One region of the Teredinibacter sp. KSP-S5-2 genome, then DNA from elsewhere that is predicted to be linked to it. Evidence: predicted binding sites of a transcription regulator. Region 1 holds the regulator's gene; each other region holds the start of a gene.
What was found. Region 1 encodes FNR, which switches genes on or off when oxygen is low (the NO sensors DNR and NnrR bind a similar motif). Its sites were predicted from a motif close to TTGATNNNNATCAA; they were not measured.
Positions count from the first base shown of each region.

Region 2: a site for FNR is predicted at 6,104-6,117, ahead of P5V12_RS16905 (GbsR/MarR family transcriptional regulator). Genes of this name have one in related genera too.
Region 3: a site for FNR is predicted at 3,439-3,452, ahead of P5V12_RS08075 (bacteriohemerythrin). Genes of this name have one in related genera too.
Region 4: a site for FNR is predicted at 6,160-6,173, ahead of P5V12_RS05705 (NifB/NifX family molybdenum-iron cluster-binding protein). Genes of this name have one in related genera too.

Region 1 covers NZ_CP120416.1:2,605,180-2,613,371, reverse strand. The annotation lists gene P5V12_RS11375 (hypothetical protein) at 117-341, shown strand; gene P5V12_RS11370 (hypothetical protein) at 690-1,226, opposite strand; gene fnr (fumarate/nitrate reduction transcriptional regulator Fnr) at 1,754-2,497, opposite strand; gene P5V12_RS11360 (hypothetical protein) at 2,688-3,602, opposite strand; gene cobB (Sir2 family NAD+-dependent deacetylase) at 3,673-4,380, opposite strand; gene yegQ (tRNA 5-hydroxyuridine modification protein YegQ) at 4,386-5,705, opposite strand; gene P5V12_RS11345 (glutaminyl-peptide cyclotransferase) at 5,771-6,547, opposite strand; gene P5V12_RS11340 (GGDEF domain-containing protein) at 6,547-7,335, opposite strand; gene P5V12_RS11335 (TIGR01777 family oxidoreductase) at 7,473-8,192, opposite strand, start outside.
Region 2 covers NZ_CP120416.1:3,985,834-3,994,025, reverse strand. The annotation lists gene P5V12_RS16925 (glycosyl hydrolase family 18 protein) at 1-587, opposite strand, end outside; gene P5V12_RS16920 (histone deacetylase family protein) at 989-1,921, opposite strand; gene P5V12_RS16915 (TonB-dependent receptor) at 2,309-4,438, shown strand; gene P5V12_RS16910 (PepSY domain-containing protein) at 4,454-5,959, shown strand; gene P5V12_RS16905 (GbsR/MarR family transcriptional regulator) at 6,123-6,665, shown strand; gene P5V12_RS16900 (cytochrome ubiquinol oxidase subunit I) at 6,745-8,160, shown strand; gene cydB (cytochrome d ubiquinol oxidase subunit II) at 8,160-8,192, shown strand, end outside.
Region 3 covers NZ_CP120416.1:1,764,471-1,772,662, forward strand. The annotation lists gene P5V12_RS08060 (TetR/AcrR family transcriptional regulator) at 1-670, shown strand, start outside; gene P5V12_RS08065 (AarF/ABC1/UbiB kinase family protein) at 658-2,004, shown strand; gene P5V12_RS08070 (alpha/beta hydrolase) at 2,181-3,344, shown strand; gene P5V12_RS08075 (bacteriohemerythrin) at 3,508-3,993, shown strand; gene P5V12_RS08080 (hypothetical protein) at 4,049-4,765, opposite strand; gene P5V12_RS08085 (serine/threonine-protein kinase) at 4,784-6,889, opposite strand; gene P5V12_RS08090 (rhomboid family intramembrane serine protease) at 8,139-8,192, opposite strand, start outside.
Region 4 covers NZ_CP120416.1:1,204,255-1,212,446, forward strand. The annotation lists gene katG (catalase/peroxidase HPI) at 1-331, opposite strand, end outside; gene P5V12_RS05685 (extracellular solute-binding protein) at 713-1,960, opposite strand; gene P5V12_RS05690 (methyl-accepting chemotaxis protein) at 1,975-4,002, opposite strand; gene P5V12_RS05695 (PaaI family thioesterase) at 4,280-4,723, opposite strand; gene P5V12_RS05700 (MBL fold metallo-hydrolase) at 4,733-5,563, opposite strand; gene P5V12_RS05705 (NifB/NifX family molybdenum-iron cluster-binding protein) at 5,618-6,055, opposite strand; gene P5V12_RS05710 (sigma-54 interaction domain-containing protein) at 6,257-7,615, shown strand; gene P5V12_RS05715 (NifB/NifX family molybdenum-iron cluster-binding protein) at 7,843-8,192, shown strand, end outside.

The DNA.
Region 1 (8,192 bases):
ACGGTTGTTTTTTTCCATTTTCTACTAGAAATTCACTATGCTCAAGAGTAAAGTGCGCCCAGTAATTTCGGTGCTGTCACCCGATCAAATCAGAGTAACTCGATGGAGAGGCTAAGATGGACTTTGACGCTTGGAATGTGGATCTAGCATCCGCATCTGCTTATCATAATTCTGGCTTTCGCCTTGCTGTTGAGGGAAGTCCCTCACAACCCGAAGGTGTTATACCTAGCCATTTTCCTGAAGATTCTTCTGCTGTTGAACAGGTTCGACTAATTCGAGCAGGTTTAAAAGCGATCATGGATGCTGCACAAAAAGCTCAAAGAAAAGAGCTGGAATGCTAATTTTTGGATTATTTTAGTCGAGAATACGGCAAGTTATCTTATATGCAGGATCAGCTATAAATCGATTGTGATTGATATGATCTTAAGGGTTGGCTTCAAAAGAACAGAAACACATAAAAAATAAACAGGTGAGTAGTGCTGTTCGTCGAGTTTACATTTAACTATTAAGGTTTGTTCTTTAGCTAATCACAGGGCAGAGGGCTACATATTCCCGCAAGTTCCACTCAATAGTAACCACTTATAGTTTTTACTTCCGAATACTGCAATTGAATCGTGTTGAAATTGAAAACAAAAAAAACGACAGTGTGAACTGTCGTTTTTTTTGTGAGAGACATGAGTTACAGAATATTATCGTGAAACATATTTCCCTTTAAGGTGCATAAGTGTTTTGTGATCGTCCACCAGTTTGAGCAAACTATCAAATCGACTTCTGACCTGAGCCGCAGAATCATCGCCATATTCATTTGAATATGTCGCCCCAGCAATCAAGGCATCCAGCTCCTTGGTGACGGAATCCATCGCGGCGAAAATTTGTCCGGTGGTTTTACTGTCATCAAAGATGCGGCCCTTACCGGTAAGCTTCATATACTCATCGCATTCTGCTAACCAGTCTTTGCGTTGATTGACGAAGCTTTTGATATTTTTTAGCGGACCTTTGTAACGAGTGTCAATTTCGCCATCTCGGTATTTTTCAAGGCTCGGTATGGCTGAAGCCATGAACTGTGTACGAGTGTCTTCGCAGAAATTCCAGGACAGGTAACCTGGAAAATTTACATTATGTGTTGCCTGGGCTTCTTCTTTTTTGCACTTTTCGTCGCATCCAAACGCCGCTGAAGACCCAACTAACAAGCCAAGAATTGATAATATGAAAGCTAGATATTTCATAGCAGCCACCCTGCCGTGTTTAATATTGTTTACAAAAAGTACGACCTCTGTATTAATTAAAAGTCGCACCAAAATAATTGTCAAGAAAATTGTGACACAGTTCCTTGTTGCTTATTCTTATTTGAAATTTAAAAGATGATATGGGTGACTGTAAGTTTTAAAAGGCGCTTTTTTCGCATTAATGCGTAATGTATGCATCCCAGCTTAACTTATTGAAAAGTATAGTAATTCTCATTTTTAATAGGTTAAACGGAATTACGTGGATTGTTTTTATATTATTTTATTCTGAATAAAATTTTTTACATCAGGTTGCTGAAAGAGTTTATAAAATAGTCAAAAAGCTATAAAAATGTTGCCTTAAGCGTCAATTCTGTTATTAAAGAAAGGTAGGGTGAATAATAAAATGGACTGGGAGCATTGGAAATAGGAGAGAAGCGGCTACTACTAAAGGCTGAGTTTGTTTTTTACCGGAAAACTGGCCATCGCTTCACACACGGTGGCCACTTTAATATTTCGTAGATTTTATCTTATATGGACGGGATCGAGGCCGTACTCTTTAGTTCATCCATATCTTTGATAACAACGTGTTTCTTGTCTAGCTCAATCATTCCCTGTTTGTGGAGACGGCTTAATACCCGACTAACGGTTTCAATGGTTAGTCCAAGGTAGTTCCCAATATCTGAGCGTGACATAGGCAAGTAGAACTCGTTAGCAGATAAGCCTCGATTACTATTTCGAGTCGAGATGCTAAGGAGCAGGGAAGCCACACGTTCATCTGCACTATTTTTGCTTAATAGAGTAATAAGTTGCTGATCGTGGGTAATCTCTTTACTCATTAACTGGAAAAAACGTCTTTGTAGATTAGGTAAGCGCGTGCTTAATTCTTCTAGACGGGTGAATGGAATTTCACATACCGCGGAAGTTTCCAGAGCAATGGCTGAATTACTGTGATTGTTTGTGGCTAAACCATCCATACCGATGAGTTCGCCTGGGAGATAAAAGCCGGTGACTTGTTCCTGCCCGTCTTGAGTAACCTTTATGGTCTTCACTGCACCTGAGCGCAATGCGTAAACGGATTTGAATTCGTTGCCTGCATGATATATGTGGTCGCCTTTTTGTACTGGTCGGCCACGCTGAATAATATCATCCAGCTTGTTTATATCTTCTATTTCTAAACTGATTGGTAAGCAAATCGAGGCAAGACGGCAGTCTGCACAATTTACTTGGGGGTTACTGTGACATCGGTGAGCGCTCAAAACATTTGTCGCCATAGGTAAATTAATCCCAAAAGCTTTTGCAAGCCTACTAGAGGTCTCGACAAAGAGACGAACATGTCATTTGTTTTAGTATAGACGCCTAAATAAACAGACGATAAAACAAATGTTTTGCGCGGCGAAGAATAAGCGAATTTGAGCAAAAAATAAAGGTCAAGCATAGCAACTTGCTGTTTTCCTTTATTTTTTAACGGTTTGCTTTAGAAAGTCGACCTTTTATACCCGAATTGACTGGAAGCTTGTCCGCTTGAATTGCATTTGAGTAACGTTCATGGTCGCAATAGTTCTGTAACAACTCATCATTTAAGTAACTGGTTCCTTCCGGGCCAATACTTAAACAGTTGTTTTGTACAGAAATATCCTGATCGTAGAGCACTGCTGTATTCCTAGGTTGGTCAGCTTTGTACTGATAGATTTCCGGTTTCCAGCAGTCTGTCAAGTCCAGTAATCCGGTCTGACTACCGAGGAAAATAAAATCAGGATGGCATTTTGCAGTTATGCCGGTGATAAGTTCTCGCATTTCTCCTAGACAATCTGCGTCAGTAATTTGGATTCCGACACAGGGGAAGTCGTATTTGCGGATGAGCTCTATTGCTGCAATGCAGTCTTCGAGGTCGTTTCCGCGTTGTGTTGCGCATATTTGGAATTGGTTAAAACCAAGACCTTTGAGCAGAGCTAATCCATCTTCGGACAAGTCTTCGATCTTGGAAACCGCACGATGCTGGCGCGCATCAGACTCTGACAGGTGGAATCTGGAAGCCAGGATGTGGCGAAACTCGGTCAGGTCGCTTGGAGCCAGATACAGGAAGGGATGTCTGATTTGCAAGACATCGACATCGCGCTTGCCCAGCAATCTGGACCATATCTCCAGTTCCTTAACCACCAAAGCGATGGCTGAGTGCTCTTCTTTAGAAACACTTTCCAAGCGTTTGGTGTTCAAGCAGACATTAACTAGCGCCCGCTTATCTTTCAGGTAACTGCTAATTCGAGTCAAAAGGCCCTCGTCAGCCCCGTTAATGTTGCGGGAGCCTACGGGCTTTAATTCGGTAACGTTTGATTTTGAGTTTTGTGTCTGCATGCGTGAAAGTCTAGAGAATTGCATCCATTTGCCCTTGATGGAAATCAACGGTTGCGAAATTCAGATCGAGGATCAGTAGAAAATAGGAGGTAGATTAAATAGAAAAGTAGCTGGGTACGATTTCTGTCGCAGGACCGTAGTGAGCAAATGCAAATGCGCTTTGAGTAAGGCTGGGTTCGAGGTTTAATTCCAGCGTGGTTGCACCCATGGCATTCGCCAATTGAACAAAGCCTGCAGCGGGATAAACGTTGCCCGAGGTTCCAATCGAAACAAATAAATCACAATGGCTTAATGCTTCTTCTATTTCATGCATGTGCATTGGAATTTCACCGAACCAGACGATGTTTGGTCGTAGACTTCCGGCGATCTTGCAGCAAGGGCAGTGAGTTTGGGTGGTTAGGTCTTCAGTCCATTGAAATACGATACCGGTGTTAATACAGCGAACCTGTAACAGTTCACCATGCATATGAATAACATTTTGGCTTCCGGCTTGCTCATGCAGGTTATCGACGTTCTGTGTGATTAAAGTAAATCCGCCGTTAAATTCGGCTTCAAATCTTGATAATGATTTATGCGCCAGATTGGGTTTGGCTTCTTCGAGAAGTTGATTTCTTCGCGCGTTGTAAAAGCTGTGGACTAATGCGGGGTTGATTTCAAAGGCTTCGGGAGTCGCCACTTCACTGACGTCGTGTCCTTCCCATAGTCCATTGTTGTCACGAAATGTTTTTAGGCCAGATTCTGCAGAAACCCCGGCACCGGTAAGAACAACGATTGAGTTATATTCTGAAAGAGGTTTCTGCATAGTTTTTATATATGGCGCATGACCATGGCATAGTCGAGTATAGAGCGGTCAAGCTCAGGGAGCTGAATTCGAACCTGATGGCCGGAGCCAGGAGCGATTTCAATTTTTTGTCCTTTGAGTGTTTCCAAAGTATCTAAACTAAAAGGCATATTACCAGTAGGGGTAATAAGTTCCAGGTCGTCACCGATTTCGAAACGGTTTTTCACTTCCAGTGATAGCCAACCGCTTTGTTCATCATAATCAATTACTTCACCAACAAATTGTTGCGCTTTATTGCTGGACACGCCGTTGTCATAATTCTGGTATTCGCTAGGAACATGCCGTCGATAAAAACCTTCGGTATAACCTCGATTGGCTAGATGCTCAAGTTCTCGCATTAGCTTCATATCAAATGGAATACCCGCTTCTGCGGCATCGATTGCTCGTCGGTAAACCTGAGCGGTACGTGCAACGTAGTAGTGAGATTTGGTTCTTCCTTCAATCTTTAAGGATTGCACTCCCATTTTTACCAAGCGTTCCACGTGTTGCACTGCTCTCAAATCTTTTGAGTTCATGATGTAAGTGCCGTGCTCATCTTCATATGCCGGCATGTATTCACCAGGGCGATTTCTTTCCTGCAATAAAACTGGCTGGACTTCGTTTTCCGGATCCCAGTTTTGCGCCGGTGAGCTATCAACTGCAATCAGATCACCAAAATCATTTTCTTTTGCTTCATGCGAGTTGTATTCCCAGCGGCATGAGTTAGTGCAAGCGCCCTGATTAGAATCGCGGTGCGTCATATAGCCTGATAACAGGCAACGGCCTGAGTAGGCAATACATAGCGCACCATGGACAAAAACCTCCAACTCAGTATCGGGGCATTGTTGACGAATCTCTTCAATTTCATCGAGCGATAGTTCTCGAGAAAGGATAACCCTTTCTATACCTTGGTTCGCCCAAAATTTTACCGTGGCATAGTTCACTGCATTAGCCTGGACACTCAGATGAACAGGTTGCTCTGGCCACTTTTCTCTCACCATCATAATCAGACCTGGATCGGACATGATTAATGCGTCGGGTTTCATTTCGATGACGGGTTCAAGGTCACGAAGATAACTTCTAACCTTGTCGTTGTGTGGTGATATGTTGCTTGCCAGATAGAACAGCTTGTCCTGCTGATGGGCTTCCTCTATTGCCGCTGCGAGGTTTTCTATCTTGTTAAATTCGTTGTTGCGAACACGCAGGCTATAGCGTGGTTGTCCAGCGTAAACGGCGTTAGCTCCGTAGGCGAAGGCGTAACGCATGCTCTTTAGGGTTCCCGCAGGAGAAAGTAATTCAGTAGCCATAGTAAAAATCAGAAAGAGTGAATTGCGCGCATTTTAGGCGTTTTAATAAAAAATGCCAGGGTATCTTAAGGGTTTTTGGTGGTTCCAGAGTCGAATTGAATCAAATAGCGTTTGGGCCAGAATTTGCCCGTTACCCAAAACGCGTCTGTGTCCAGGTCGTAAGCAATGCCGTTCAGGACATCTGCCTTAGGGTAAAGGTGAAATTTTGGCAACAATGCTTTCAAGTTGGCAACACCTTCAACAATGCCCGTATCGGGATGTATTTTTAGTATAAGTGGTTTCTGCCAGACATTAGCCCATATATAGCCCTTGGCATACTCAAGCTCATTGAGCCGTTGAACCGGGGTTCCCTGAAGCGAAACTGTGAGTGTATTTTCGACAGCAAAGTCTGAGAAACGACGGAAGAACAATGTGCTTGAGCCATCGCTCATGGCAAAGTGTTTCTCTGTATGTGTCAGGCCCCAGCCTTCTCCTGTGTATGAATATGTCTTTCCTGGTGAGAAAGTTTTTTTGTCGTAGGTAAGTAGCGTGCCATTTTTCCAACTCAGTACATAGACTGTATCCCCTCGAACGGTCAGTCCCTCGGCAAAAATATTTTTCGGCAAGTGGTACTTAAGTGATATCTGGTTTGTTTGCTTATCGTACACGGTGATATAGGACTCACCGAATAAACCGGATGACTCATACAGCATTTTTTGCTGAACGATAAAACCCTGAGTAAAGGCTTTCTCGTCATGGAGTTTTTCATCGAGAACCTTATAGGCCATAAGTGATGAGGCTGAGCAAAGGGGCGCGACAACAGCCATAAGGCCTAACAGGAATGTTGCATAGAAATTGTTCATTACACGGATTTTTTTTCCTTGGCTTCAATCGCGCCGTAAGAGGAGGCGCTGGGTGTAATGATTTTAACCTGTTGGTCGGGCTTTTGTTGAGGACTACTTAGAAAGTCGGAAATATACTGCAGCATTTTGATCAAACCACATTCTTTAGGGAGTATCAGTAGCGAAACTCTAAGGTCAGGGCGTGCGTGGTTACCTGAAAGTACCTGACGAAGTTTTCTTTGCAGTTGCTCAGTAAACTCCATTGCTGAACCTTCTGAGTCGAAGCGTTTGAATACGATAATGTCCCGGCTACTCCATCGAGTGCAGTACTCTATTGAGTTAAGGCTGTTTTTCACTACTTTTGAGATGTTTACCAGAAGTTTATCGCCACGTAAAAAACCATGTTGGTCGTTGATGGTTTTAAGATTGTTCAGGCTGACTGTTATAGCAAAAAAGGGAAGATCACCACTATCTTTTTTTGACTGTTCACTGATCTGATGAATAAATTCCTGCCGGTGAGGGAGGTCGGTCAGAGGGTCAACTTTAGATAGACGATTGGCTTCTGCATAAAGTATCGCCATATCTTTCTGGCGTCGATAGCTGTATATCGCCAGACATATGGTTAACGAGAAAAAAATAGGGACAATTTCATCCAACTCCCAGGTTTCATGGACTCGAGAGAATTGGTAAATTGATTCTAGAAGGTCTGCTTCTGAAAAAAGTGAAAAGAGAAAAACATTAACTGAAATAATTAATGCCAGTTCAATTTTGGCCTTTTGCTTTAACTGTTGTCTAATAGCTGCATCCATTTGAACCTTGCAACACTCCTGACTTTAACGACCCTGCGCGATCTTAGTCCAAACATTAGTTTAAAGTATGGTCTATAAAGGCGTGATGTGCGACAAATTAGCCGAAAAAACGACACTGGTCTATTGGCTTGGGAGTTTTACATTTTACTGATGCAGTTTGTCAGGGCCGGGTGTATTTTAGGGTAGGCAAAATTGAAACCGGAGTTGGATAGCTTAACCGGAATAACCTTTTGTCCTGTGAGCAATATTTCGCTCAATTCACCAAAAATTATTTTTAATACAAAAGGGGGTTGGTGGAGGTGTGCTGGTCTTTTTAACGATGAAGCAAGTGTCTTCGTAAACTCTGCGTTGGTGACCGGGTAGGGGGCTGTGAAATTGAATGCACCAAAGATCTGTGGGTGCTTTATCAGGTGAATAATACCATTGACCATATCTTCAATATGGATCCAGCTCATGTACTGTTCTCCCGAGCCCAGGTTCCCACCGAGCCCAAGCTTAAAAGGAAAATAGAGTTTCTGTAATAAGCCGCCTTCGTGACTTAATACTAAACCTGTACGAAGTATACAAACTCGAGTGTCTGGAGATAGTTGGAGTGCAGCCTGCTCCCATTGGTGGCATAAGTGATATGTATATTCATGGTGGGGTTTGGCTTGCTCATCAAGTGCTTCGCAGCCGTGTCGACCATAATAACCCACAGCTGAACCAGAGATAAAAGCGGTCAAGTTCATATTGTGCTTTTTAATCCATTCAACAAGATGGTTGGTGAAGTCAACCCTTGAGCTATACAGATGTTGTTTGCGTTGGGCAGACCAGCGTTTATCTGCAATGGGTTCGCCTGCAAGGTTGATAATTATGTC
Region 2 (8,192 bases), 1.4 Mb from region 1:
GAGCTGGACGACGAGCTTGAGCTGGAAGAAGTGCCTCCAGTACATTGGTCTGCGGTAACAGCTGACCAAGCATATTGATTCGCCCAACCGACACCAGGTTCATAGGCTGAATTACCAGAAGAGCACCAGCCTGCTACGTCACATCGGTAGTAACCGCCTGCATTGGCTACAACATCGCCATAAGCATAAGATGCACCAGCAACATAGCTGTCACAGCTTGCGCCACCACTGGAAGAGCTGGACGAAGAGCTTGAGCTACTTGATGAGGAACTGGAACTGCTGGATGAACTGGATGATGAGCTTGAACTGCTGGATGAAGAGCTACTGCTGGAGCTGGACGAGGAAGAACCGTCACATGCGCCGTTGTTTGTCCACTCTTGCCAGGGGCCTGAATGCGTTTCAGGGTCTGCACCTTGGCTCCACCAATTATTGGTGTATGCATTCATATTGTGTTGAACTTGCGTCCCGCCGGAGTACGCAGTGCTGTTATCCCATACGGGTAAACCACTACAATCCACTGCATGTACATGACTTACTACTGAACCACAACTGAGTGCGGCTAATAGCGCAACTGCCGTTTTATTCATAATTTTTCCTCGCAGTATTGATTTTATTATTTGTGGCCAACTTGCAAGCAAGGCTGGCAACCAGGTGTTTTTTGTTTGCTGCTAAGAGTTTTGTTTTGCCTTGTGAGCGCGTGAATGAATCACGTATTTATTATTTTTATAATTCTTAAGTCTTAGGTTGTTATTTTTATCACTATCGACTTAATTTACGCAGTGGAGTTTTGCCGTTTTTTTTTTTAATTGCAAGAAAATAGATCAAAACTCTGTAAATTTTGGCCAGGATTTCTACTTCTGTGACATATCTTTCAACTCTATTAGTACTTGTTTCTTACCGGTATGAGTTGCAGGTGGGTAAAAGTGTTAATAAATACGTATGATTTATTATTAAGATTAATGTATGCAAACGATGAAAAAGGATGAGCTTATAGCTTCGCCAGAGCTTTAATGTGTGCGCAGGCTGATCGAGATAGAGAGCCCAGGTCGTATCCACCCTCCAGTACTGAAACAATACCCTGACATTCTTCACTGCTGTCAACAAATTCTCGCAGTTGTTCGCTTACCCATAAATAGTCATTATCCATTAAACAAATGGAAGACATGTCATCCAGAACGTGGGCGTCAAACCCGGCAGAAATAATTAATAACTCCGGCGCGAACTCTTTTAGTGCAGGGATACACTTTTGTAATATTACTTCACGAAATTGTTCGCTTTCGCAGGTTGCAGGCAAAGGCGCGTTAACAATATTTTGTTTGCCGGGGTTTATTTCTGTATTCGGGTAAAAAGGGTATTGGAAGCTGGAGAAATACAGCACCCGATTTTCATCAAGAAAAATATCCTGCGTTCCATTGCCGTGGTGAACATCAAAGTCCACTATAGCGACGCGTTTAAGTCGATAATGATGGAGCGCATAGGCGGCACCGACAGCGGCATTATTATATAAACAAAATCCCATTGCGCGATTATGTTCTGCGTGATGTCCGGGTGGACGAACATTACAAAATACCGTGTCAGTTTCGTTGCGCATCACATAATCCACACCTTGCACCACGGCACCTGCTGCCAGCTTTGCCGCGCGCAGCGTGTAGGGCCCGAGCCAGATATCTTCATCAAAGTTGACGAGCTCTTCTCCCTCTTTTGGGGCATAAAATTCTACGCGATCAAGATATTGAGGTGAGTGAACTAACTGCAAATGGTTTCGGGAAGCTTCCACCGCTTCTTTATGAATAAGACAAAAATCCAGACCGGTACTGACCAGTTGATTGGAAATGGCACTAATGCGCTCCGGGCACTCAGGATGTCCGTCGGGCATTACGTGCTTAAGACAATCTTCATGGCTAATCAAAAAGGCAGTCATTTAAGTCCTTGGTACTGTGGGCAGGTGGAGTGGGAGTGCAAAGACGCAAAATACTAAAGGTTTTATTCTGGCATGCCTAGGGTCTATAAGGGCTTGTTGGTGTCTGTTATACCTAAAATGTAGCAGGTATAAATGAAACGGCATAGATAACTCTTTATTAATAACTAATTCTTTAAATTCCCATTTTTTCTTTATGGTTATTTGTCGGCTGATATTTTTTGTGTTTTTTCTGTCAATGCGCTTCCCATATTCTCTTATTTACTGGCAGCATTTATAAGAGCTTCGTTGGCGTGTATGGAAAAACGTTTGTTTGGTGCGACAATTTGTCACTTTTGACCCTTTTCGCCTTTCGTTAATGTTGCGCTCCTGAATATCAGGAGATGCTAAATGAATAATAAAAATATAATAGCGGCCACTCTGTGCCTGTTAAGTGTGCAGGCAGTGGCTAACGAAGCTATGCAGATTGCCATATCCCCGGTGAACATATTGGAAGAGATGGTGGTTACCGGAACGCGAGAAGAAAAATCAAAACGAGAAACTGCCGAATCTGTCGCGGCTTTTTCGCAAGATGAAATCGCCAATATTGCGCCTTCTCATCCCGCCGAAATACTGAATCGAGTAGCCGGGGTGCACATCAATAATTTGGGGGGGGAAGGACATATGTCTTCTATTCGCCAACCCATTTCAACCGGTCCGGATTACCTGTTTCTGGAAGATGGCGTGCCCACTCGGCCAACCGGTTTTTTTAACCACAATGGTCTGTACGAAATTAATATTCCGCAAAGTGGCCAGTTGGAAATAATAAAAGGCCCTGGCTCGGCTTTGTACGGTAGTGGTGCGTTTGGTGGCATTATCAATGCGATTACCCTGGCTCCGCCGGAAGAAAAATCCGGCCGTGTTGACTTGGAAGTGGGAGAGTACGGATGGAAACGTCTATTGGTCGGCGGTGGTACACCCCTAAGCAGTGACAGTGGTATTCGTGCGGATATCAACGTGACCGATAACGACGGTTATCGAGAGTATGGCGATTACAGTCGAACGTCGGCCAGTATTCGTCACGATGGCAAACTGGGAAAACAGTGGGATATTAAAAGCGTACTGTCCTATACCGATGTGGATCAGAGCGGTATTTCTTCTCTGGAAGAAGAGGATTATAAAAATAATCCGACCAAAAATATTTTTCATGGTGATGTTGGCTATCGAGAGGTTGCGGCGCTGCGTTTTTCGTCCGAACTCAATCGAGTAATTGGTTCCGAAGGGTTGTTCACCTCGACATTTTTCTACCGCGATAATGAAATGAAGATGATGCCCAGTTGGATGGTGACTTACGATCCGAATATTCGGGATTATCAATTTCAATCCTATGGCGTCATGCTTAAGCAGCGGCAAAATATTTTCTCCGGGCGTGGACAAATTATTGTCGGTGTCGATACTGATTTTACGCCGTCATCCTATAAAGAAAACGCAATTACCATGTTGCCCGAATTGGGGCAGGGAGAATCGCGGGAGTACTATGAAAATTATGCCCTCGGCGAGCTAAATTACGATTTTGATGCTGACCAGTTTTCTGTTTCCCCTTATATACACAGTGAATGGCGTTTGGGATCGGATTGGATTATGAATATCGGCGCTCGTTACGATCATTTCGAGGTGGATTATCAGGATAATCTGGATACGGAAATACAACGTTCCTATCAACGACCAGAATCGCAAACCATTACGTACAACGAGTTCAGCCCGAAATGGAGTTTGATTTATCAGTTTTCGAAAAATCATATGGGCTATGTCAATTATCGCCATGCCTTTGTCTCACCGGGTGTGGGTTCGTTGTTTCGCCCTGGCAGCAGTCAGGATTCGGATAAACTAAAACCCACGACAGCGGACAGTTATGAGCTGGGTTTACGCGGTGTGATCAGTGAAAAACTGAATTATGAAATCGCCTATTACGAAATGGATAAACAAGATGCGATTGTCAGTTATGTTGAAGATCGCACCCGAAAAATGACCAACGCCGGTGAGACTAAACATAAAGGTGTTGAGGTTGCACTCATCGGGCAAGTCACCGAACAATTGGGTTTTAACTTTGCCTGGACCTATCGCGAGCAGGAGTACAAGGAATATCAATATATTTATGCCTGCTATCCGCCTGCGTGCATTCCCCCTGTGGTTGAAACACGGGATTTTGCCGGGAACCAGATTGGTAAAGCGCCCAGACAGATGGGGAGCTTTAGCATTAATTATTCGCCGCTGGACGCACTCAGTTTTGAATTGGAAACCGAATATATGGGTGACTATTTCACCGACGAAACCAATCAAAACACGTATGAAGGGCATACGCTGTATAACCTGCGTGCGCAATACAAAATGACGGATGCTATCAGCCTGCAGCTGCGTGTGATGAATCTGAGTGATGAGTTGTACTCTACTTACACTCAGAACCAGGTAACAAGCTCTGATATTGATTATCGTCCGGGTTTACCGAGAACGGCGTATTTAAGTTTGAAAGCCGCCTTTTAATGTGAGAGTAGAGCAATGAAAAAATTAGCCAAACCCTCAATGCAATGGCATAACAAACTTAAATGGTTTGCTGGTGCTTGCTTGTTTATTTGGGCGCTTTCCGGTGCCTTGCATCCACTTATGACCTGGACCGGGCCTAAAGCGGTAAAGTTTTATCCACCAAAGTTTGGGCTTTCTGTGGAACAAGCCACGAATATAAAACAACCGCTACAGGATGCATTGGCAACCTTTCCAAAATCGGTGGTGGTTAAAGTGCTGGCCAGTGAAAACGGCGCAGTGATTCAGGCAACACAAAGTAAGTATGCTGCGCGTAATTATTTTTCATTTGATGGCAATGTCATGCCGAAAAATTTCGATGTACAGCATGCGGCATGGTTGGCCAGTTATTACACTGGGCACCCGCAAACGGATATTGGTGAAATTCAGTTTATTACGGAGTTTTCCAATGAGTATCCGCCGGTAAATCGTTTGTTACCGGTTTATCGGGTATCTTTTCCTGAGCAGGGGAATCTGGTTGCGTTTGTGTATACCGAAACCAACGCGCTTGCCGGGTTAACCAATGGAGTAAAAACTAAAATCCAAACGGTGTTTCGTGCATTGCATACGTGGAGTTGGTTAGATGTGTGGGGCTTTGGTCGCGTCCTGCTTGTCGGGCTATTTATGTTGTCATTAATCGCCATGTGTGTCATGGGTATGGCCTTGATTCTTGCCATTCCCCATCGAAAAATAAAAGACACAAAACGTCGCTGGCATCGGATTATTGCCTATGTGCTCTGGCTACCTTTATTGGGTTGGTCGGCAAGTGGTTTTTATCATCTACTCAAAGCCGAATATGCAGACAATGTTAGCGGTATACGCTTGAGCCATTTAGCGGAACTAAAACGTTTTGGTTCATTCCCGAACGAAAATTATTTTTCCGAATATGCGAATCAACCGCTGAATAGTATTTCGTTAGTGCCTGGAGCGGAGAGCCAGACGTTATTGCGATTAAGTTATGCCAATCAGGATAAAGGGCAAGTCAGTCGTGTAGAAAAGTACCAGGGGCGGCCGTCGGAAAGTGGTTCCCGGTATTTGGATTTTTATTCGGGGAATCCCGTTGCTACGTCCGATAAAGAGCAAGTGCAATGGCTGGCAAACGGTTACACCGGATACACCAGTGAACAAATTGAGCATGTGCAGATAGTGACCCGTTTTGGCCCTGAGTATGATTTTCGCAACAAGCGCTTACCTGTGTGGATGGTGCAGTATGGGGATGAGTTCGGTACTCGGGTATTTGTTGACCCTGTGACTGGTGTCCTGGTGGATCAGTCACGAAACGTGGACCGAATGGAATCCTGGTCGTTTTCCGTTTTACATAAATGGAACTTCCTCAATGGCATTACCGGCAGGCAGTGGCGCGATATCTTAATCGTCAGCACTATTTTCCTGAGCTGTTTCCTGGCTGCGGTAGGCCTGTTAATTGGAAGAAGAAAACAGCGAAAGCAAGAAGCGGTGATAGTCGCGGAAGAGCTGGCTTCCTGATGCAGCAGAAAGCAATGGAATGCTTTTTTGCTTTACCCTATCTGTAGCCCTTATCCAAGTCAAAAAGCCGAAAAGGTACTTCCGTCAAATTGGGGCTTTTCACCAGAAGAATAATAGATTAAACTTTCAGAAATTACTGAAAATTTGATATGGATCAAACTCTATGCAAATGACACCAATGGTACAGTCCTTCGTTATGCACTTCGGCGAGATGGGTAGCCGTTGGGGCGTGAATCGCACAGTAGGCCAGATATTCGCATTGCTGGTGGTGAATGAGCAGCCCCTGAATGCCGAAGACCTCGGGTCGGCGCTGAGTATATCACGGGGTAACGTGAGCATGGGGGTGAAAGAACTCCAGTCCTGGCGCTTGGTTAAGCCCGTCCACTTACCCGGCGAGCGTAAGGAATATTACATTGCCGATGGCTCTTTATGGGATATGGCCACTAAAGTATTGGAAGAACGCAGAAAGCGCGAGGTGGATCCCACGCTTTCTGTGCTTCGCGATTTAATGATGGATAGCCCGGGTAATGAAGCTGAAGAGTATGCTCAGGGAAAAATGCGCGAGCTGCACGATATGCTTGAAGTATTTACCAAGTGGAGTCACGACCTGCAAAACATGAGTCAGGAAAACCTAATGACATTAATGAAGTTGGGGGCAGGTGTTGGCAAGGTCTTGGATATGAAAGACAGAATCTTAAACAATTAGGGTGAAAGCCCGAACATCACATCACTCTCTTCAAAATAACAATAACGAGAGGAGACCGGTATGACTTAGTGAGGTAATTATGCTCGATGAATTGGCTTTAGCTGGCCAAGTGGTCAGTGCGTCTGTAGAAAGTACGTTGATGTATTCTCGCATACAGTTTGCGCTTAATATCAGTTTTCATATTTTGTTCCCCACCATTACCATCGCCTTAGGCTGGTTTCTTTTTTATTTTAAATTACGCTATCAAATTTCCCATGCGCCAGTGTGGATGCGTGCCTATCGATTTTGGGTAAAAATCTTTGCATTAACCTTCGCTCTGGGTGTGGTCAGCGGCATCACCATGTCGTTTCAGTTTGGCACCAACTGGCCAGGCTTTATGGCTCGGGTTGGAAATATTGCCGGGCCCCTTCTCGGTTACGAAGTGCTTACCGCATTCTTTTTAGAAGCCACCTTTTTGGGCATTATGCTATTTGGTATAAAACGCGTTCCGCCCTGGCTTCATACCACTGCAACACTGGTTGTGGCTGTCGGCACAACTCTCTCGGCATTTTGGATAATTGCTTTAAATTCCTGGATGCACACTCCGGTAGGTTTTGAACTGCGCGATGGCGTGGCATTTCCAACGGACTGGTGGCAAATTATTTTTAATCCTTCAATGCCATATCGGTTAACCCACGTGCTTCTATCCTCGGGTTTAACTGCTGCCTTTTTAGTCGCCGGCATTTCGGCATACCGAATACTGAAAGGGGATACCAAACACGGGCCTTCTAAAGCGCTTAAAACCGCGGTTGTGGCGGCAGCAGTCATGATTCCGTTACAGGTTTTAGTCGGAGATATGCATGGTTTGAATTCTTTAGAGCATCAACCGCAAAAAATTGCCGCCATCGAAGGTGTATGGCATACGGAAAAGTCTGCCCCCTTATTATTGTTCGCTTGGCCGAATGAAGAAGAAAAAACCAATGATTTTGCTGTTGGTGTTCCCGGCTTGGCTAGCCTTATATTGACCCATGATTTTAACGGAGAAATTAAGGGGCTGAATGAATTTGAAGGTGAACATCCGCCCGTTAAACCTCTGTTTTTTGGTTTTCGTTTAATGGTGGCAGTTGGCATGTTGATGTGGGCCGTAGCCTGGCTAAGTACCTATTTTATTCTGCGTAAAAAGTCGCAACCCGGTTGGTTAATGAAGGCGTTAGTATGGATGACCTTTTCCGGTTGGCTGGCCACGTTGGCAGGTTGGTATGTAACGGAAATTGGCAGGCAGCCATACCTTGTACAAGGTGTGCTCACCACACAGGAAGCTGTGACCAGTCTGCCTCCAGGCAATGTTTTATTCTCGTTAATTGTTTACGCCGTTATATATGCAGGCTTGTTAACCGCCTATGTGCATACACTTTTTGGTATGGCGAAAAAGGCCATCAACGTAGAGGAATACGAATCCGCGGATGTTGAAGCGCCTGTGGTTCCTGAATTAGTCACGCAAGAGGTAAACCGATAATGTTTGATCACGATGTTTTGGCAATTATCTTT
Region 3 (8,192 bases), 840 kb from region 1:
TGAGAAAGGAATTGATAAGGCAACGATGAAAGGAATTGCCCGTAAGGCGGGAATAGGGGATGCGACTATCTACAAGTATTTCCCGAGCAAAGAAAAGCTGATTCTGGGGTACTACAAGCTTAAAGCTGATGACACCCTGGCGGAGCTCTGGGAAGAAGAGATTGATGAGTATAGCCTGAGGGAGAAGCTCCAACTATTAGTCGACATCTATCTGCAGCAACTGCTCCCGGATCGGGAGTTTGTGGCATCCTCTGCCAAGTATATTCTTACTTCTCAGTCGTTTATGTGGCAGGAAGTTGCACCCATTCGGCAGGAGTTCGCGCCAATTATCAATCGATTTCTGGATGAAGCAGAGTTTGATCAGGAGATTCCAGCCTTTCCATTTCGTGGAGCATTGGTTGGGTTGATGAATGAATTTCTAATTGGGGTTTTACTGTACTGGATTAAAGATGACTCAGAAGAGTTCAGTAATACGACACAAATGGTGGATATGTCATTAAACCTTGGAGTAAATATTCTACAAAGTGGTATTGCTAATCAGTTGATGGATTTTGTTGGCTTTTTTGTTAAGCGTCATCTATTTCAATTTATCCAAAATGGTGGGCATATGTTTCGCGGTTTTGCCGACAAGATGAATTCAATGGAGGCGGAGAATACATGGGAAAAGTAAGCGATAAAAGCACGTTACCTGAGCGTAGATTTGCTCGGGGAATGATTGCGGGTGTCGGTGCAGCAAAAACCGGTGTTAAGCACCTGAGTTATGTCAGCCGCGTGGCCTTAAGTGCGCCTGAACGGCGCGAGGCGTTGAAACTTTCTCATGAAAAAGACCTGGGGCGACTTGTTTTTTCCGTGCTGAGCCAGTTGCGGGGGACGGCATTAAAAATATCTCAAATTCTGAGTACCGAAGCCGAGTTTTTGCCTGAAGGAGTAAGGTCTGAATTGGCTAAAGCCTGTTATGAAGTGCCTGCCCTTAACCGAGCGCATATTCGAAAAGTTTTTGTTCAGGAGTTTGGTCATTCCGCTAGTCATTTATTTCACACATTTGAAGCGGATGCTTTTGCTGCGGCTAGTATTGGTCAGGTGCACAAGGCTACTGTTGTTATTAACGATGAATATGTGCCTGTGGCAGTGAAAGTTCAGTATCCCGGTGTTGCTACTGCAATTGCCAGTGATATTTCATTATTGAAGGGATTGCTAAAAACTCTGGCTACCACCACCAGCTATGTCCCCAAAAAAGAGGTGTTAGATCATTTGCTCAAGGAGGTGGAAACACGCTTGTATGAAGAGGTGGATTATACGCTGGAAGCTAAGCAGACGGAGTGGTTTAAGAAAAAGCTGAGTGCTGAAAAATATTGTATTCCTCAAATCTATTCCGAATACAGTGGACAGAGAGTATTAACAACGGAATTTGTTCATGGAAAACATCTGAAAGAATGGTTGGCAACCAATCCAAGTCAGTCCGATAGAAATCACTTTGGTCAATTATTGTTTGATTATTTTCATGAAACTTGTTTTGTGCATGGAAAAATTAACGCGGATTTTCATGCGGGTAATTTTCTGTTTATGGCGGATGGTCGTTTAGGTATTTTGGACTTTGGTTTTGTCCGTAGTTTTGATCAAGAATATCGGGGCTTACTCAAGCAACTCTTTCATTCATTTAAAGAGTATCACCTGAATAAGAATGCTCAGGTGCTTCTGGATGGGTTAAAAAAGATCAATATGTTGGCGGTCGACCTGGATGTTGCAACGTTTAATCAATACCTAGAACCAATGATGGCGGAAGTGTGTGAATGGTTTATTGAGCCGTATGTTCATTCTTCATTTGATTTTACCAATATGGTCAGTCATCCAAGTCATACCTTAAATGAAGGCAAAAAATATTCGAGGTTTATGAAGGCATTCAGGGAAGAGCAGTTAAGTTATGATCGGGGATACATGGGCTTAACCAATATTCTTAAGGAAATGAAAGCGGTAGTGAACACACAGTACGCTTTTCTTGAATAATGCGAGCCGGGTATATTCATCTTCCTGAGAACTTGGATATACTCCCTAGATACCTACTGGTTCTCAGGAAACTTATGACGATGGGAAATTCTTTGCCTAAGAAGGCAGCGCTATTCGGACTGAGTTGTATTACGGTCTTTCTTATATCTTGCACGCCTAAGTTTATAAAAAATGGTGTGATTAACGAAATTATCGACTTTGGTCTGGAGCTTCAAGTTGAAGTTGCAAACCCTGACACTTGTGATTCACCTCTCGGCTTAACGTTTTACAGCTATGAGTTAAATCATGTTGTGACCACGCCAGTGTACCTGGAGCAAGTGCAAAACACAGTATTTCGCAGTCATTCCGTGCCGAGTTGGGTTCACGGCTTTTGTGATGAAAACCGGGATATGGTGTTTCAATTGAATGAACCCCATGCTCTGGTTCGCGTTGATCAGTCGATTGAGACGGATGAACCTCTGACCTCAGTATTGCAGCTTCATAGGGAAAAGCCTAATTATCAAGTCGATCAGAAATACGCACGAGTCAATCAATCTCATAATCCTTTTGCGCAGCTATCAGTCAAACAATTTGTATACGAAGCGTCGCCACACCATTCAATCTTTAATGCCGAAGTAATAAAGCTGGGGATGTGGAAGCCTGTCCATTTTGTTCATCAAGGTATGCGGGGGATTTATTCAACCTCTGAAGTAGACACCAATAAACCCGTAATTCTGTTTGTGCATGGGATTAATGATTCCCCACTGACGTTTAATTATTTTGCTGAAAAACTACAGAACGAACATGCCCAGATATGGTTTTACTTTTACCCATCAGGGGAGTCGATAGCCATTAATGGCCGGGAGTTGTTTACGCAAGTAACGCAGTTGCAAAAACGTTATGGTATTCCCAAGATTGATGTTATTGCCCACAGCATGGGAGGGTTAGTGGTGCGAGATTATATTAACCGCTGTAATGTCTATGATAACTGCAACAAGGTGCATTCTTTTACCAGTATCTCAACACCTTGGGGTGGCAATGCGGATGCGACTAAGGGCGCAAGTCGTTCTCCCTTTGTTTTTCCAGTATGGAAAGATATGGCCACAAACAGTCAGTTTTTAACTGAGTTATTTGACCAACCTTACCCATCGCATTTACCTCACTATCTAATGTTTGGTTATCAACCACAAAGCACTTTGGTATTTGAGAGCAATGATGGTGTGGTGACCATTGAAAGCATGCTACAGCCTAAGGCTCAGGAACAGGCTAGACGAGTTATCGGTTATAAGGCCGATCACACAGGTATATTAAAGAATGAAAACGTTGCCGCTCAGTTAATCAAAAATATTCAGCAGGAATAATTTTGGTATTGAGTTCGTTTTCTATCTGCTGCTTGCAAATTTCGTACATTTTTGATGTCGTAAATTTGTTCTACCTGTGCCATGCATACCGAATTTGACGCCCGTCAAAGAGTCTTTTTGCTTACCGTATAGAGTTTGATCAATAGACTTTGAGGTAGGCAAAATGAATACAAACGCAACAGAAGTAAAAGGCGATCTGTTAGTTGAGTGGTCTGATGAGTTGTCCGTTGGTATTGAAGAAATTGACGATCAACATAAGGTGTTGGTGGATCTGTTGAACCAGCTTCATGCTGCAATTCATGAGCGGCGAGGCAACGACGTGGCACTACCGATTTTGAATCGGTTAATTGAATACACGCGCATACATTTTGCTGTGGAAGAAAGTTTGATGCGTATCTTGAATTATCCCGATTTTGAAACACATAAAGAGCATCATGAACAATTAATTGATCAAGTGCTGGAAATGCACCAGAAGGTGATCAAAGACAACAAAAAGCTAGGCTTTGAATTGCTGCACTTTCTAAAAAACTGGCTAACCAAGCACATCATGTCGGAAGATAAACTGTATACCCCACATTTTATTCGATGCGGAGCCAGCACCACACACGACAGAAGCGTGATAGGCAAGCTCTTTCAGTTTTGGAAATAGGCAAAGGCGCGATGAGCATAAACCGGGGGAGGTTGGTTTATGCTCTCTGGGTAAGCTAGTTTAAGCTTGCTAAGTGTTGTTGGCTGTTTGCTTGCGCGATTCTATAGTCACCGTTCTCCATAATGTGGAGAACGAGCTGCATTTCATTCTTCTCTATGGTTGATTTCTTTCCGTCAATAACCAGGTTGGTTTTGATGGGGTAGACGCCTTGAGGCATACCTTGGGGAAGTACAAAGGCAAATGAGTTCTTGAAAGCGCCGCCTTTCTTGGTTTCCTTGTTAACGGTTTTTAGCAGAGTTTTGATTGAACGCTTGGGGTCTTCATTGTCGAAGATTTCTATCCGTTCTTGAATCAGTACCTCTTTTTTATCTCTACCCCGAATTACCTTCAAGTCAGAAACAACCGCGACTTTTTTACCAACTTTTACGACTTGCCCTGGGGTTAAACTGGACTCATAAGAAACCACGGTATTGTCTCTTGGGACACGTTTGTTTTGCTTCTTATAGGCGTTGATTACTGCTTTCTCTTCGCTGGTGGTTTCGCTTTTGTAGTCAATGGCCATGTCGTAAATCATCTTGGCTGCAATACCAATGGCAGCCACTTTTGCTGCAGATTGAAGCTGTTTACGTGACTCGCAGTCTTTTTTGTTATCCGAGTTCTGACATTTGTCGGTTTTAGGTTTGATATTATCTTTTAAGTCTTTAATGCCAAACCCTGTTAGCAAAAAGAAAGACAGAAAAGCGACAGATAGTAGTTGTAATTTTGTTTTCATAACTCGTCCTTATTACGTTTATTCAATTGACCAATCCCGTTTTACTTTTTCTAATGCTGATATCGCGTTTTCCCGCAACTGTATGGCAGGAGTATAGCCGGGCATAAATGCTAAAGCGGATTCCGCATTCGATTGCGCGCAGCTATAATTCTTTTTGCGAAAACACGCCTCACCTTTTTCTAGCACAGCCTGGGCTTTTTCTCTGTTTTTCTCATCCTGAACTTGGGCGAACAGTGCTTTTTGATACAAGGCTTCTGCTGTTGAGTTGTTTGGTTGTATGCGAAGTATTTGTTTTGCGTGTTCTATACTGCATGTATAGTTTTTCTGCTTAAAACAGTTGTCAGCTTGTGTGAACAACTGCTCCAACTCTTGCTTCTGTTTTTGTTCTGCAAGCTGTTGCTGTTCTTTGTGAATCTGGGCTTGTTGAAGTATGCTCAAAGCCTGCTCATGAGCAGCGTCTAGTTCAAGTATTTGCTCCGAATAAGAAATCGCACAATCCAGTGTATTGCTATTCAAGCAGGATTCGGCCTGAATTAATTTGTTATTAATATCCTGCTCGATTTGAAATTGGTTGATGGTGCTCTCTGCTTTTTCCAGCCAGTGTTTTTCCGGGCTTAGTTTTCTCATGTTGATGAGTTCTGCTTCCGCACAGGTGATGCTTTCGTCATTTTTCAGGCAGTTTTCTATTCGACTATATATGGTGGCAATATGGGCTTTCTGATACTGAGTTTCTGCCTGGCTTAGCAGTTGCCTGGCTGAGAAATGATTGGAGTCCATATTTAGCACCGATTTGGCTGCTTCAATGGCGCAACTGTAATTCTGATTTTGATAGCAGCGATCAGCTTTATCCATGGTGCTGTCTACTAAGGCGCTGAGTTCATCAGGAGCAAAATAGTACTGATAGACAAAACCCATAATGATAATAGCTAAGAGAGCGCTGCTGATTTTAAAAACAGGAATGCGTTTTCTATTGGTTAAATGGTTAACAAATTCATCAATATTATTGGTTCGATCTTTTCTTCTTAGCTTAAGTGCCGCGTCTAACGCGTTCCATTGTTGTTTGCTCAAGCCTTCAATGCGATTGGGTTTAAGCCCTTTTTGTAAAGCCTGATCGGCAGGTAGGCGATCATAAGGGTGTTTGCCACAAAGTAATTCGTAAGCAATGATGGCTGCTGCATAGACATCATCGGCAGGGTGAGGCGGTTGTCGCTCAAGCATTTCCAGGCTGGCGTAGGCGGGTGTTAGGGCTCCCAGGCTTCCTGCATCAAAATCTTCTTCGTTATAGGAGTCGTTAGCAATTCTGGCGATACCAAAGTCCAGTACTTTTGCACCGTTTTTATCTATAAAAAGGTTTCCTGGTTTTAAATCGCTGTGAACAATATCCTTGTTGTGAGCATAGGAGAGAGCACTGCAAAACTCAGCAATAATTTTTAGGGCTTCTTCTTTTTCGAGGCCGGTGGTTCGGTGCTGATTTAATACCGTATCCAGCCCCTGACCGTTAAGCAGCTCCATAGTCATGTAAATTGAATCACCATCCCGGTCAAAGTCATGCACATTCACGATATTGGGATGGGAGAGTAAATGCGAGCGACTGGCTTCCCGTTGCAAGGAAATAAAAGCATCCGGGTGGTCTTTGAAGTCATCGCTTAACACTTTCACTGCAACGTAAGGGTTTAAATCCTCGGCTTCGACTTTTCGTAAATCTTTGGCTTTATAAACCGTACCCATTCCACCGGCACCAAGGGTAGACTCCAGAACGAAACGATTATTCAAAACAATTTTGTTATTGGCTAATGCTTTGTCAGCGGCTTTTTTCGCCTTAATAAAGCCTTGACTGTTGTCTCGGTGGGAGCGAATGGCTTCGCCAATGCGGGTAAGTGCATTATCTGCTGGTGCGGCTGTCGATTTTCTCGGTTTATATTGCGTCTTTTGTTCGTCAGCGAGAAGTTTTTCAGTGGAAGTGGATGCCGGGAGTTGCGCGTCTTGTTGCTGAGATTCCACGGGTTTTTTTGCTGCACGATTATTGGCTTGAAACCGTGTTTTTTCGTCAACAGGGGCAGTGGAAGAAGAGCGGGGCTTAATTGTGGTTTTTCCGTCGTCGGCAGACATAGCTTCCTTGTTCAATCCATTTCTCGTCAGGCGAAATCACTTTCTTCAGTAAAAGGTTTATTCGTTTACACCGCAATACTTTCAGAACATATGGCACGGTTTACAGTTGTTTTGTCGCGTAACCTCGGCTCTGTAATATGGCATCGATGAATTTTATTAGAACTCGCGTATGGGGGGATGTCAACCAACCTTTGGCAAGATATTGTAAGGTAATTACTTGGGGTCTGAACAAAATATAGATTGCTTTTAGCTGGTCTGGATGAGCTAAAAAAAGATACTTAAGTACTTGCTGGGGTTGAATCGAAATAGGGGAGGTTAATACATATTCAAGCAAACCCGCGATAAGGTCATGGGTCGAGAGAATGGGTGTCGGGGTGCCCCCGACATGCCCACCACTAGGCAGGTGGCGCAGGCGTTAGGCAATTATGCCGTAACGATAACAGGCAACATGCGAACGCCTTTCAGTTCAGTAAAGCCTTTCCATAACTTAGGCTTTAGTATTCTCTAATATATGCGCTAACTTCGTTTATTACGCATACAAATGTAATGCGGTTTACCGGTAATGCTACTGATTTGTCTGAATCTGGCTTCATTTTGCGCAAAAAGAACAAGGTGTCACGCCTGATTAAACCACGTCTTAGGCCGTTTTTGAATCATAAATTGAAAAATTATAATCCCAGAGCCCAAATTTTGACGTGCTTGCCTGTTTATTGTTGGATCATGTCACGCTGATGGCCTGTTTTTGCCACAAAAGTGTCACGCAGTGTTCAATCGTATGCATTCTTTGCTGGAGACAGAGTGTAAGTGTCTTGCAAGCTTTAATTTGGGGGTTGGCTACTGGTTATATTAAGAGCGAGAGTGTTTTCTGTACGAGAATTTCAGTTTTTACGTTACTTTGGCTGCTTCGATGATGAATAAATTTTTCCTGGAATTTTTCTTTCTACACTGCACCAGCATTTTAAACAAGATACTCGTTCTTTATCTGGTGAGAGTATTACAAAGTTAGGTATATCAATTTCACTCTTTATTAAATCAAAATCAATCTCGTCCACGCTAAGAAAAATGCTGCCGTCATTTCGATCTGGGATAACTCCAGTTTTCCAGTCAAACCGACATTGATTGCTTTCCAAAAGATTAATGATAGGTTGTAGATGTATACATACCGTATCGAACGATGATGACATTTGTCTGTTCTCTTTTTATGTCAGACATGTGCTAGAGAAATAAACTCTAGCACAGTGAATATATATCTAACGCTACTATTTTAAAGGAGAATTTTTCTAAACAATGGTACGTGCATAGCTAATTCTGTTTGTTC
Region 4 (8,192 bases), 1.4 Mb from region 1:
CACCCGCGCTATGCCATGCCATGCGGATAAAGAATGGGCCGTAGTGACCATAATCTGCAGGCCACCAATCCTGTGATTCGGTCATCAGTTGTTCGATGTCTTTTTTTACTGCATTTAAGTCGAGAGTTTTGAATTCTTCGGCGTAGTTATATCTATCGCCCATGGGATTGGATTCGTCTGCATGTTGACGAAGAGGTTTGAGATCAAGCTGGTCTGGCCACCAGAATGTGTTGGGTTTTGCCATGCCTTCTGCGGCTGCGTTGCCTGACATAAGAAGCCAGGGTACGACTACCGCCACCATGGCGAAGAGGGGCATTGTTCTTTTCATCATCGAGTTTACTCCTGTTTGATTATTTAATAATGCACTGGTAATCAAGTATAGGATTGGGTTTCGAATAGCGTACATTTGATAAAATCGATGCACGTAATAGATTTTTATAAATGGTAAAAGCTACCTAGGTGATAATTGTGAAGTGATTAATGGAAGTATTCTAAAAACGGCGCTCGTTGATTGCTAAAAGAAATCAACGAATGTGGATTCGTCGTACAAATCATTTTTTTTGTTGCGTTACTTAACAAATTAATTTTTTGTGAATTTTGAGTGTTTTTTTATACCGATTTATTTTACCAATATACTCGATAGTTATTGACTAACAAACAGTCATCGAAGTTGTCATTAAAGACCACAGAATGTAATCAGATTCTCTGATTTTTATTGACAGTTCTTATAGCCGATATACTTCCATTTATTTAACTCGTCCTGAATAGTTTGCGCCGCTTCTTTCGGGGTTTTATTTTGTTTTAGCACCTCTGTAAAAGCGGTGAGAACAAGTTCATTGTAGCTGGGCTCTTGTTTGTTCAATGGGTAACTGCCAAAAAGGCTAACTGGGTAGGCATTGCCAACCAAACTCGACATTGTATTCAGCATGGGGTTAGCGATATTAAGCTTTCCACCATATGCGGGTAGTTCTTTAACATGTTCGGCAAACAGCTCAGCAAATTCTTTGGTCGCAGTATATTGTAATACTCTATAAGCTGCTTTAGCTCGGGGGGATTTGTGGTTCACTTGATAGGTTCCATCACCCAGAGCATAAACCTGACCGCTTTTACCAGGGATGGCCCAAAAGCCTACCTGAAAATTAGGGTCGACCTGCCAGAGTATTGAAGAGGGGCCTGTTTTCCAGCCACCGTCAAAAGATATGGCTGAGTTTCCTATTGCTATTGCACTGCCCATTCCGGAATAACCTTCGGTTTCCCAGTTTTCATTGATAAAACCTCTTTTTTTCCAGTCCAGAATGGTTTCAAATATTTGATAGTATTCTGGATCATTAAAACAGGCTGTACCTTTTGCCAGATTGGCTGCGAAGTTCTTATCAACTAAACCCGAAACCATTACCTCTGCAACCACTTGATTAATTAACCAACCTGAGGCAGAGGCATAATGAATGGGGGTAACACCACTTTGTTTTATTTTCTCCAGTGCGGAGTTAAATTCCTGCATTGTTTGAGGTTGTTGACGTATTCCCAGATCGTTCAGGATTTTGTTGTTCACTAACAAAGACTGAAGCTGAAGGGCAAACGGAACTCCGTAATATTTTCCATCCGGTCCGAGAGATGCCAGGAGTGCGGATTTATTCATATCGCTGATGTCGGCTTGATTTGGTGCAATAAAGCCTTCGTCGATTAGACGTTTAAGATTGGCTGCGCCTGGCCCCCACTGAAATACATCCGCCTTGCGGTGCAGAAGTTCAATTAATACGTGGGGTTGGTAGGTTTCATGTTTCTCGTAACGGATGACTCTATGATCGATTTTAATTCCTGGAATCAAGTTGCGCTGTGAAATGATATCCCATAGAGCACCTTCCTGATCTCGCCAGGTGTAGACAGAAACAGTTGTTGATGACCAGGAGTTGAGCGCGCACGAAATAAGAAGAATAAAAGCAAAAATATTGGTTTTCATTGTTATCTCGTAAATTAATTTGTTTTGAACTTTTCGACTATTTTTTCAAGAGTCTTGGACGAGTCTAATAGTTCTATCATATTCTCTTCGTTTTTTTGTGCACCTTGTTCAGTGTTTTCCGCTAATTCGGAAATGCGGGTGATGTTTTTGGTGACTTCCTCTGTTACCGTACTTTGTTGTTCAGAGGCTGTGGCAATCTGCATGTTCATGTCTTTAATTCTGGCCATGATGGTAACGATATTTCGAATTTGCTCGCTGATTGATTGCGCTTTTTCAACCGACTGATCGGTTTTGATTTGTGATTGGTTGATTGAAGAAACTGCTCGCTCTGAGCTTTGCAGTAGGGTTTCGATATTGTGTTTGATTTCTTCCGTGGATTCCTGAGTTCGACTGGCCAGGGTTCGTACTTCGTCAGCCACTACAGAGAAACCTCGACCATGCTCACCTGCTCGTGCGGCCTCAATTGCAGCGTTGAGCGCAAGTAGATTCGTCTGTTGCGCAATAGCGTCAATGACCAGCAGTATTTCTTCAATTTTTCTGACATCACTGTCCAATTGCTCAATCACTTTTGCAGCAATGTCCATATCACTTTTCAGAGCTAGGGTCAGGCTTTTGTTATCTTCAATATTTTTCTCACCATTAGTGGCGTAGTCGTGGGCTTGTAGTACTTCGCCAAAGGTTTCCTGGGCAATACTCGATACTTCCCTAATCGTTGCAGTCATTTCCTGCATCGCCGTTGCCACCATATCAATTTCGTTTTTCTGTCCGGTAATGGCTGATTTAGTCGATTGAGTGATATTTTGCGTATCTTCGATCGATTCAAGAATCGCGTGGGATTGGTCCTGGATTGCATGAATCATATCTCGAAGATACTGACTCAAAGTGGATGCGGATTTCTGTAACTTGCCAAATTCATCATCGGATGCCTGGCGGAGCTTCTCAGTTAAATCACCTGTCGCCATGCGTTGCAGGGCATTCATCATTCTGTACAGACCGGTTCGTATGCTGGACGTGAGTAATAAACCCACCAAAACCCCAATAACTATCGCGACGGCGCTAATCGAAATAATTGTGAGCTTGTTGGAGGATACGGAATCCTGAGCGTTGTTGGCGACACTTTTGGAGTAACTGGAAGCAAATTCGTTGACTTTGTGCAGGTCTTTTCTTATTTCTGCGAGTGCCTGTTCGTTCTCCACCATGTTTTTAAATAACGTATCTTTGGTACCCAGGTAGGTTTCCTTGGTATTGCCGTAGCCTTCCAGGCTTGCAACGAGGTGGATAATTTCACTGATTAGATCATTTTGTTGGTAGATGGCTGAACGAACCCTTGGGCTGGCATTCTCCGCAATTCTTTGCAATTCGTAGGCTTTGTCCAGATAAGCAATCATCCATTCAGTATATTGAGCAACATATTTTCTAAAGGAAACATTGTCTTTGGAGGCACTGATCAGTTTGATCAGGCCTATACCTTGGGAAATATGAAAAGCCACGTCATCAATATATTGTTTATTACTGGGGGAAGCGACAGGGACGCTCCTTACCTGATTGAGAATGTCCTGGCTCTGCTCTTCCAGTTTGTCTACTTTTTCATCCAGCGTTGCCAATAGATTTGAGCCATCGAAAGACATGCGGTATACGCGCATGGTGGATTCAATATTGCTGAATACTTCGGGCACCTTCTCCTGTAGGGTTTGTACAATCGCTATTTGGTCACTGGCGGTCTCAATCGTACTAAGTTCACTTTTTAAGCGCTCTAAAAGGGGACGGTATTGGCTGTTAATTTGGTTGAATACTTTTTCGGATTCTTCCAGTTGATCATATTTTATGCTGTTGTAATGCTGATACATGGCGAGGTTAACCGCTGCAAACTGCGCGGAGAGTTGAGCGGAGTCTTCGCTTATCGGAATGGCCCTTGTGGTCACCTGCTGAAGGTTATCGTTTATGCCGTTCACACTGGTGATGCCGGTGTAGCCAATTACAACCAAAAAGCTAATTAAAAATAAAAAACCTATGCTGATTCGTTGTATAACTGTCAGTTTCATGTAGATACTCAAAAATATTATTCTTTTTTCTAATATGCTTGTCCTTTAAGGCAAGCATATTGGCGCAGTTTATATGCCGCCTATATATGTTTAGCACAAATATCGATTGAAGAGGCTCATACTAACGGCTTATGTCGCGGTAAAGCCTATATGGGGTGCTCGCGCCAGTTTTTATCTTTGTTTCAGTGGCGTCACATATGTGTGGGTGGGGGATATCTGCGGTCAAATATTTCAGCTACATGTCAAGCTTAGGTCCAAGTCGTATGGTTGTTACCTACTACAATTCTTTCCTCATAAATTTAGCATCGGCATAGGCCATCAACTTTTCTCCCACATGTAGTTCCGACCTTAAACAGTAGAGCGGTGGTTTGAATCGTGTTATCCAGGCGGTTAAATTCAGTTTTTGTTGACAGGGCACGGGTAAAAGGTAGCGCACATGTAAATCGGCCGTTAACGCTGTAATGTCATGGTGAAATAAACAATGGGTCATTGCCGAATCCAGCATGGTGGCCACGATACCGCCGTGTAGAATGTCAGGGTAACCCTGGAGAAAAGGGTAGGATTTTGTCTCACCTGTTACGCCTCCATTATCGTTAGAATAAAAATGTAACCCGAGCGACGCGGCGTTATCTTTACCACAGGCAAAGCATTTTTTATGACTGTGGTGGTTTTTCATTTTCGCTATGGGATGGGTTGCTTGCTGCATACTAATTTGTGTCAATTTGGTTTTCTATATATGGATAACCGAACCTACGTGTATAGTTTGGTACTGATCGGGAAAGGCTTCTGCCAGGCTTTTCATCGCTGCAAAACCAGTACAGTGTGTTGGGCCAAGTTGTTGAATATTGAGTTTGCGAAGGGCTTTTATTGTTGACTCGAGCTGTTCAGTGCTGGCATTGGCCAGATGCATACCGCCGAATACGCCAAAAATCGGTTTGTTATGGGTAAGGTATTGAATGTACTCTAGGGTATTAATCACTCCAGCGTGGGCACAGCCAAGTAATACAATTGTCCCCAGTCCGCTTTCTATATAAAGCGCCTGGTCATCCATAATTTGATCCGGTGATTTTCCATCTTTATCATAAAAAAAAGTTTTGGTATTTTTTTCAAAATCATTGATGCGTGGAATCGAACCGGTGCACCAAACATTTTTTGCGATCGGTGTGGGTTTTTCGGTCCAATATATGTTGGGTGTATTATGCAGAAGGTTTTTAATCGGCGTTGCCATACCCCGATAATGAGCCGGGTTGTTTGATCTGAGCGAATATTTTTCTTTGAGTGCTTCCGGGTGTATAAAAACCGATGCATTTTCGCTCAGTTGTAAAACTTCATCCACACCACCAGTATGATCGTAGTGGCCGTGGCTCAGCACCAGGGCATCTGTCGAGCTTAAATCTATTTTCAACTGTTTTGAATTATGTTTTAGCGCCAAGCCCTGGCCGGTATCAAACAGAATGTTTTGTTCGCGGGTTGCTATCCAAATTGACAGGCCGTGTTCAGCAAGCAGACCGGCGTGGTTGACAGTATTGTCTATCAATATGGTGATTTTTAATTCTGACAAAATTAGTTCTCAGGTAAATGGTTTGGAATTAGGTAACATCGGGTAAATTTTGGTTTATCTTAATTCCTGGTTTCTGTTGACGCATTTTCTGCGTCTTCCACGACCGCTGTGGGATCTGTTGATTGCGTGGTGATAAGATTGACACACTTTCTGTTTACGTGAACAGCCTGGCATCAGGTATTTTCCTTGTCCTAACTGGTTTGCTAAAAACGCATCGAGTACTTCATCGATTTGCCCTCGTGTTTGGGCAATAACATCAATCCCTTTCTGTACTAACGCAGATTCAAATGGTCTCGAAATTGCACCGCATATCAAAACATTAACACCAATATTGGCAATGGATTCGGCAAGTGTGTGTGGGTCGTCGTTCTGGATAGTAATGTTGTTGAGTGTGGTGACGGACCCTTGGATCATGTCGACCAGTAACAGCGTATCAGCAACATCAAAAACCGGGGATATCTGGTTTTGCCAGTGGGGAATTGCAAGTTTCATGGTTTAGGCACTCCCAAAACGTTTATCCCGAATATGCACTATATATGCCATTGATTTCCTGCAACCAATGCGCGGTCAAAAACGGGGTGGAGTCATGAAAAGATTTGTTATTCATCAATTTCAATCGGGCAAACTGCAATAAAATGGTTTTTTAAATCGGGCATTTTGCCATGCACCAAAAACGCTTAGGAACACACTCTTTTGACTGATCAACTATCAATTGCTCGCCAGCGAGAAACCGCGATTCTGGATTCGGTAAATGAAGGCGTGTTTACCGTCGATCGATCCTGGAGAATTACGGCATTTAATAGTGCAGCGGAGAAGATAACAGGGATTCGCAGACAGGAGGCGATTGGTAGTCGATGCTGCGATGTGTTTCGAGCCAATATCTGCGAAAGGGACTGCGCTTTACGGCGGACAATGTCCAATCGCACGCCCGTGCTTAATGCTGTGGCTTATATCGTGAATAAGCAGGGAGAACGGATTCCGATTCGTATATCAACTGCCTTGTTGAAAAACAGTGAAGGCGAAGTTGTCGGTGGTGTGGAAACTTTTCAGGATCTCACGGTGGTTGAGCAGCTACGCAAGGAGCTACACGCGAGCTATACCTTTGAAGATATTATCGGTCGTAGCGCTGCCATGACTCGCCTATTTGAGCTTATTCCTTTGGTGGCAGAAAGCAATAGTACCGTCTTGATTGAGGGTGCGAGTGGTACGGGTAAAGAGCTGTTTGCGCGTGCTATTCACAACCTTTCGCCCCGTAAGAATAAACCTTTTGTGGCGGTGAACTGTGCAGCGTTACCCGATACATTATTGGAAAGCGAATTATTTGGTCATAAAGCCGGTGCCTTTACTGATGCCAAGCGGGATAAACCCGGTCGTTTTGCTTTGGCTGAGGGGGGAACTATTTTTCTCGATGAGATTGGGGATATTTCGCCTGCGATGCAAGTGCGGTTATTGCGCGTCTTACAAGAGCGGGAAATCGAACCCTTGGGGGGAACAAAAAGTTTACCTATTGATGTTCGTGTGATTACTGCAACCAATAAGGCGCTGCAAAAGGAAGTGGCCGATGGGCAGTTCCGTGAAGACCTGTATTATCGAATTCGCGTTGTGCATTTGCTGCTACCAGGCTTAAAACAGCGGCGCGAAGATATTCCCTTGCTTATTGAATCCTTACTGAGCAAATTTAATCACCTACAGGGAAAGGATATTGCCGGTGTGTCGAATGAGGTGTTGTCGCGGTTAATGGAGTACGAATACCCCGGCAACGTCCGTGAACTGGAAAACATCATTGAGCAGGCATTTGTTTTATGTCGTGGCAAAATTATCCATTTAAATCACTTGCCGCCCGAACTGCGACCGAATGTCGCACATGGTGCTGAATCTAATCAACCGATGAGTCTTGCGGAACTTGAAAAGCTGTTTATTAGTGAAGCATTACAACGTAATCAGGGCAACCGCCAAAAGAGTGCGCAGGAACTCGGTATAGACGTGAGTACTCTGTATCGAAAAATTAAATCATTTTCCATTGAATTGCCTGAAAAAGATGGGCGTAGCTAGCTCTAGCATCGTTATGTCAATCGGGTAAATTGCACGATTCGGGTTCGACTCGATAACTTCTACTTCTAGCCTATCTTTCGCTGTCTCAGGTTTTTGGACGGTTTTACTTTCTGTTCTTTCCTGTTTTTATTTTGGCGCTCTTTTTGCTATTGCATGGTTGTTTTGTAAATCAATCGATATTCCAACCCCTGTGAATAATGGGTAAGACGTTGGTAAAAGGAAACGTTATGCTTATAGCTATACCTACAATTAATCAAAAACTTTGTCAGCACTTTGGTCATTGTGAGCAATTTGCCTTCGCTGAAGTGGACGAAGAGAATCAAACAATTTTACATGTCCGATATTTACAGGCACCGATACACACGCCTGGGAGCATACCCAGTTGGTTAAATGACAATGGAACACAATTGGTTATCGCAAGTGGTATTGGCAATCGAGCATTAAGCTTTTTTGATCAGTGGGGCATAAACGTTGTTGTTGGCGCGAAAGAAGGGAGCCCGAAGGATATTATCGCTGCGTATTTTAAACAACAGTTGGAAACTGAGAATAACCCTTGTAATGAAAAACACACTTCTCA